3 regions of the Bradyrhizobium sp. 6(2017) genome follow, and region 1 is predicted to be linked to each of the others. Evidence: predicted binding sites of a transcription regulator. Region 1 holds the regulator's gene; each other region holds the start of a gene.
The links. Region 1 encodes PhoB, which activates phosphate uptake and scavenging genes when phosphate is short. Its sites were predicted from a motif close to TGTCATNNANCTGTCAT; they were not measured.

Region 2: G6P99_RS21160 (DUF47 domain-containing protein) is a predicted target of PhoB. The motif match lies at 1,400-1,416, and genes of this name have one in related genera.
Region 3: phnF (phosphonate metabolism transcriptional regulator PhnF) is a predicted target of PhoB. The motif match lies at 961-977, and genes of this name have one in related genera.

Annotation. Positions count from the first base shown of each region.
Region 1 is NZ_CP049289.2:1,139,253-1,141,515, forward strand. Features, by position in the region: gene phoU (phosphate signaling complex protein PhoU) at 9-725, shown strand; gene phoB (phosphate regulon transcriptional regulator PhoB) at 856-1,566, shown strand; gene G6P99_RS05345 (GcrA family cell cycle regulator) at 1,808-2,263, opposite strand, start outside.
Region 2 is NZ_CP049289.2:4,556,037-4,558,299, reverse strand. Features, by position in the region: gene G6P99_RS21165 (inorganic phosphate transporter) at 1-700, opposite strand, end outside; gene G6P99_RS21160 (DUF47 domain-containing protein) at 716-1,360, opposite strand; gene G6P99_RS21155 (branched-chain amino acid ABC transporter permease) at 1,508-2,263, opposite strand, start outside.
Region 3 is NZ_CP049289.2:2,639,968-2,642,230, forward strand. Features, by position in the region: gene phnE (phosphonate ABC transporter, permease protein PhnE) at 1-55, shown strand, start outside; gene phnF (phosphonate metabolism transcriptional regulator PhnF) at 207-932, opposite strand; gene phnG (phosphonate C-P lyase system protein PhnG) at 1,037-1,498, shown strand; gene phnH (phosphonate C-P lyase system protein PhnH) at 1,503-2,111, shown strand; gene G6P99_RS12575 (carbon-phosphorus lyase complex subunit PhnI) at 2,115-2,263, shown strand, end outside.

The sequences.
Region 1 (2,263 bases):
GACAAGCGATGGCTTCTGAACATACCGCCAAGGCATTCGACAGCGACCTGCAGGAGTTGACCCGCCTGGTCGCCGAGATGGGCGGCCTCGTCGAGCGCATGATCACCGAGTCGGTCGACGCGCTGATCCGCCGCGACGTCGCGCTGGGCAAGCGCGTGGTCGCCGCCGACATCGAGATCGACAATCTGCAGCGCGTCATCGAAGAGCGCGCGGTGCTGACGATCGCTCGCCGCCAGCCGATGGCGATCGACCTGCGCGAGATCGTCAGCGCGATGCGCGTCGCGACTGACCTCGAGCGGATCGGCGACCTCGCCAAGAACATGGGCAAGCGCGTCGCGGCGCTGGAGAGCGATTTCCAGCCGCTGAAGCTGATCCGCGGCCTCGAGCACATGACCGACCTCGTGCTGTCGCAGGTCAAGTCGGTGCTCGACGCCTATGCCGCGCACGATCTGCCGGCGGCGATGAACGTCTGGAAGGGCGACGAGGAGGTCGATGCGATCTGCACCTCGCTGTTCCGCGAACTGCTCACCTACATGATGGAGGATCCGCGCAACATCTCGTTCTGCATCCATCTGATGTTCTGCGCCAAGAACATCGAGCGGATCGGCGACCACGCCACCAATATCGCCGAGACCGTGTTCTACATGATCGAGGGCCAGCAGATCACCGACAAGCGTCCGAAGGGCGATATGACCAATTTCGCCACCACGGTGCCGGGCAACTAGGGCATGATCCGCATCGGCGGAACCGGATTGTCGTCGCGACAAACCGTTTCCCACGGGGAATATGCTCAGGGGTTGAGTGTTTCGGTTTGCGTTTGGGCAACGGATCACCACAGAGAAAGAACTTAGACCGATGAGCGCACGCATTCTGGTAGTCGAAGACGAGGAAGCGCTGACGACACTGTTGCGCTACAACCTCGATGCGGAAGGCTACGACGTCGAAACGGTGGGACGCGGCGACGACGCCGACACCAGGTTGAAGGAGCGCATCCCCGACCTCGTTGTGCTGGACTGGATGCTGCCGGGCCTGTCCGGCATCGAACTGTGCCGCCGCCTGCGGGCGCGGCCCGAGACCAAGCAGCTTCCGATCATCATGCTGACCGCGCGCGGCGAGGAGAGTGAGCGCGTGCGCGGGCTTGCCACCGGCGCCGACGATTACATCGTCAAGCCGTTCTCGGTGCCCGAGCTGCTGGCGCGGGTGAAGGGCTTGCTGCGCCGTGCGAGCCCGGAGCGGCTTGCCACCGTGCTGACCTATGGCGATATCGAACTCGACCGCGAGAAGCGCCGCGTGGCGCGCTCCGGCCGCCCGATCGATCTCGGGCCGACCGAATATCGTCTGCTCGAATTCTTCCTCGAGCATCCCGGCCGGGTGTTCAGCCGCGAGCAGCTGCTCGACAGCGTCTGGGGCCGCGACATCTATATCGACGAGCGCACCGTCGACGTGCATATCGGCCGCCTGCGTAAGTTGCTCAATCCGGGCCGCGAGCAGGATCCGATCCGCACCGTGCGCGGCGCCGGCTACGCGCTCGACGACCGCTTCGCGAAGGCCGAGCCGCAGCCGTAACGGCCGTGTGGCATTCATAAACCGCAACACGTTGTCGTCCCGGCGAAAGCCGGGACCCATACGCCGCGGCCGGCGCAATCGGCACGCGGCCAGACGGCTTTCAAACAACACCCATTCGTGGTTATGGGTCCCGGCCTGCGCCGGGACGACGCCGGTGATGCATCCGGGCTACGGTTCTCACAAAAAAATCCCCGCTTTCACGGGGATTTCTTTTTCAGTCCTACGCCAGTTTCCCGAGTGCTCACTTGATCTGCGGTTTCGCCGACGGCCGGCGGCGATCGCCGGCGGGCTGGTAGGCGACGCGCGAGTGGTGTGCGCAATAGGGCAGGCCGCCGAGCGCCTTGCCGCCGCAGAAGAAGAATTCCGGGCTCGATGGATCGCCGACCGGCCAGTGGCAGGTGGCTTCGTTCAGCTCGAGCAGCGACAGCCGCTGGCTCATCGGCACCACGTTGTCGTAGGAGATCGGATCGGGCTCCATCTCGACCTCGAAGGCATGCGCCAGCGCGGTGTTGCCGCGCGAGACCGGACGCGCCACCCGCATCATGTGCTGGGCGGGGCGGGCCTTGCGCTGCCGCGGCGCGGCCGTGGAGGGGGCCTTGGCGCGGCCGGAGAGGCCGAGCCGATGCACTTTGCCGATCACGGCATTTCGCGTCACATTGCCAAGTTCCGCGGCGATCTGGCTGGCCGAGAGGCCAGA
Region 2 (2,263 bases), 3.4 Mb from region 1:
TGCCCAGCGCCATCGCGCTCTGGCAGGACAGCACGACCCAGAACGGAATTTCGAAGGTGTCGCCGAGATGGCCCTGCGAGTAGAGCAGCACGGCGATGATGCCCATGGTCTTCTGCGCGTCGTTGCCGCCGTGGCCGAGCGAATAGAGCGACGCCGAGGCGAATTGCAGGATGCGGAAGGCGCGATCGACCGCGAACGGCGTCGAGCGCACCGAGAGCCAGGACACGACGGCCACGAGCACCAGCGCCAGCAGGAAGCCGACCAGCGGCGACAGCACGATCGCGAGCAAGGTCTTGGTGAGCCCGCTCCACACCGCCGCCGAAATGCCCGCCTTCGCCATGCCGGCGCCAACCAGCCCGCCGATTAGCGCGTGCGAACTCGACGAGGGAATACCCAGCGCCCAGGTGATGACGTTCCAGACGATCGCGCCGACCAGCGCGGCGAAGATCACCGTCGCGTCGACCACCGACGGGTCGATGATCCCGGTGCCGATGGTGTTAGCGACGTGCAGGCCGAATACTGCGAAGGCAACAAAGTTGAAGAAGGCCGCCCAGAACACCGCATATTGAGGCCGCAGCACGCGGGTCGAGACGATGGTCGCGATCGAGTTCGCGGCATCGTGCAGGCCGTTCAGGAAGTCGAACAGCAGCGCGACCGCGATCAGGATGGTGAGAACCGGAAGACCCAGCGTGGCGTCCACGTGATGGCCCCCGCCTTACACTTGCTCGATCACGATCGAATTGATCTCGTTGGCAACGTCGTCGAAGCGGTCGGCCACTTTCTCGAGGTGATCGTAGATCTCCGCGCCGACGATGAAGTCCATCGTGTTGGCGTTGCGGTGCTTCAGGAACAACTCCTTCAGCCCGATATCATGGAGATCGTCGACCCGGCCCTCGAGCTTGGTCAGTTCCTCGGTGATCTGGGTCAGCATCGAGACGTTCTGGCCGATCGCCTGCAACAAGGGCAGCGCGCGGATGACCAGATTGGCGCATTCGACGATCAGGGTGCCGATCTCGCGCATCGGCGGCTCGAACTCGCGCACCTCGAACAGCATGACCGCCTTTGCTGTCGCCTGCATCTGGTCGACCGCGTCGTCCATCGCGGTGATCAGGTTCTTGATGTCGCCGCGGTCGAACGGGGTGATGAAAGTGCGGCGAACCGCGGTCAGCACCTCACGGGTGACGCTATCGGCGTCGTTCTCGAACTGATTGACGCGCTGACAGAAGACCGGGGTCTCCTCCCCGCCCTTCAGCATGTCCTGCAGCGCCAATGAGCACTGCACGGAGGTCTGGGCGTGGCGGGCGAACAGGTCGAAAAACCGCTCTTCCTTGGGCAGGAAGGCGCGAAACCAGCGCAGCATGTCTCAGTTCCATCGTTCCGGGACAGCCCTTTTAGCGACTGTCACAGAACTGTCATATAGCATCTGGCGGGGAAAGGACCGATCGACCGCCCGAACGGGCGGTCGTCCACCGCTATGTCAGCGGAAAATCGCAGGCCGCGCCCTGCCCTACAGCGACCGCCTGAGCATATGGGCCAGCTCGCCGACCAGGCCGCGCCGGAACAGCAGCACACAGGCGACGAAGATCACGCCCTGGATCACCGTCACCCACTGGCCGAAGCCGGCGAGATATTGCTGCATGGCGATGATCACGAAGGCACCGACCACCGGCCCGAAGATGGTGCCGAGACCGCCGACCAGCGTCATCAGCACGATTTCACCGGACATCGACCAGTGCACGTCGGTGAGCGAGGCGTTCTGCGCCACGAACACCTTCAGCGAGCCGGCGAAGCCCGCCAGCGTGCCCGACAGGATGTAGGCGAGCATCTTGTACTGGTCGGTCTTGTAGCCGAGCGAGATCGCGCGCGGCTCGTTCTCGCGGATCGCCTTCAAGACCTCGCCGAACGGCGAGTTGATGGTCCGGTAGATCAGCAGGAAGCCGGCGAGGAAGCCGGCCAGCACGACGTAATAGAGCACCAGCGGCTTCGAGAGATCGAAGATCCCGAACAGGCGCCCCTGCGGGATACCCTGGATGCCGTCTTCGCCATGGGTGAACGGCGCCTGCAGATAGATGAAGTAGAGCAGTTGCGACAGCGCCAGCGTGATCATCGAGAAATAGATGCCCTGGCGGCGGATCGAGATGAAGCCGGTGACGAGGCCGAGCAAGGCCGCGGCAGCGGTGCCGACCACGATGCCGAGCTCGGGCGGCAGCCCCCACACCTTCAGCGCGTGCGCCGTGACGTAGCCGGAGGTGCCGAGAAACAT
Region 3 (2,263 bases), 1.5 Mb from region 1:
CTTCATCTCGAGCAAGCTGCGCTTTGCGATTATCGGTCAGCGCGCTGTGGTGTAGTTTCTTCTTCGCCTCTCCCCGCGGCGCGGGGAGAGGTCGGAATTTTCGCGCAGCGCAAATTCGGGTGAGGGGGACTCTCTGCGCACTCCAAGCTTTCGAATTTGCGGAGATAGCCCCTCACCCCGACCCTCTCCCCGAGGGAGCAGAGAGATCAGCCGTTCTCGACCAGAAACTCCACGCGCTCGGCGGCGAAGCGCGAGCGTTTGGTCACCAGCGGCTGGTCCAGCATGTCGACGTCGGTTGCGTCGACCACCAGCACCGGCCGTCCCAGCGGCAGATCGAGACGTGCAGCATCGGTGGCATCGGCGATTGCTGCGGTGATTCGGGTCGAGGCGCGATGGTAATCCCTGACGCCGTAATGCCCGAGCAGCTTGGTCATCGAGCGGACGTTGGCGAACACGTCGCCGGCATCGGGAAACCGCTCGGCCGACAGCCATGTGGTGGAAACGCAGATCGGCGTCCGGTCGGCGAGGCGCACCGACTCGATTCGGATCAGCGGCGCGCCGATCTTCAGGCCGAGCTCGCGCGCGATCTCGCGGTTGGCGATATCCTCGCCGGCCTCGATCATCTGGCCGCGCGGCTCGTGGCCGCCGGCGCCGACGATCTCCGAAAACCTTGTGCGTGACCGCAGGGGATAGGCGAGGCGTTGGGCCTCGACATAGGTGCCGCTGCCGCGCTCGGCGCGCACCAGGCCGCGCTCGGCCAACGCGGCGAGCGCCCGCCGCACGGTGTGGCGATTGACCCGGTAAGTCTCGGCGATCTCCATCTCGCCCGGCAGCTTTTCGCCCGCGGCAAAGCGGCCGTCAGCGATGCCGCGCTCGATGCCGTCGGCGACCTGCCGCCATAAGGCGACGCCGGAACTTTCCTGCATGCTCATGGCGCGGTGATACCAGAAATCGTCGGTTTGTCACGAAACAGTCATGGCGCTCGGCTATCAAGTTGTCTATTATTATAGACAACTTGACATAGGCAAGGTTGCCCATGAGTTCGACCGGACCAAACAGCAAACAGGCCCAGCGTAAGGCCGCGATGACGGTGCTGGCGCATTCCGCCGCTTCCGACATCGCAGGCCGGCTCGCCGCGATTGTGGTGCCCGCGCATGAGAACCTGCGCGAGCCGGAGAACGGCCTTGTGATGCTGCGCGGGCGGATCGGCGGCGACGGCGCACCGTTCAATCTCGGCGAGGCGACGGTGTCGCGCGCGGCGGTGCGGCTTGCGAGCGGCGAGGTCGGCTTCGGCTACACGCTCGGCCGCGATGCGCAGAAGGCGCAGATGATCGCGCTGTGCGACGCCATGGTGCAGTCGGCGGAGTTGTCCGGCGAAGTCGAGGCGAAGGTGATCGCGCCGCTGCGTGTGGTCATGAACGCCGAACGCTCCCGCAAGGCCGCCGAGACCGCGGCGACGCGGGTCGATTTCTACACGATGGTGCGCGGTGAGGGGTGATGCAATGACGACGATTGCCGAAATGCCCGCAGGTTTTGCCGACAAGGTGCTGTCGGCGCAATCAACCTTCCGTTCCGTGATGGAGGCGATGGCGCGTCCGGGCAGCGTGCAGCGCGTCGCCGCGAGCGCAGGCGCGCCCGCCGGTATGATGCGCGGCGCGGCCGCGATCGCGCTGACGCTGTTCGATCACGACACGCCGATCTGGCTCGATGCCGCGATGTCGGCGACGCCGGATGTCGCCCGCTGGCTGAAGTTTCACGCCAGCGCGCCGGTGGTCGGGGATTCCTCGATCGCGAGCTTCGCGCTGATCGGCGATCCCGCGAATCTGCCGGCGCTCGAGCGTTTCGCGTTCGGCAGCAACGAATATCCGGATCGTTCGACCACGCTGATCCTGCAGGTCGACAGCCTGACACAGGGCCCGGCCTTCGAGCTGAAGGGGCCCGGCATCGACGGCAGCGCGCTGCTGCAGGCGATGATCAAGCCGCGCGATCTGTTCGAGCGGCTGTCGATCAACGAGGTCCTGTTCCCGCGCGGCATCGATGTCGTGCTGGTCCATGAAGATGCCATTGTCGCGATCCCGCGCACCACGCGGCTGATCGCAAGCGGAGTGTGAGCGATGTATGTAGCGGTCAAGGGAGGCGAGCGCGCCATCGAGAACGCCCATCGCCTGCTCGCGCATGAGCGGCGCGGCGATCGCGACGTGCCCGAGGTGACGCTGGCGCAGATATCCGAACAGCTCGCGCTCGGTGTCGATCGGGTGATGAC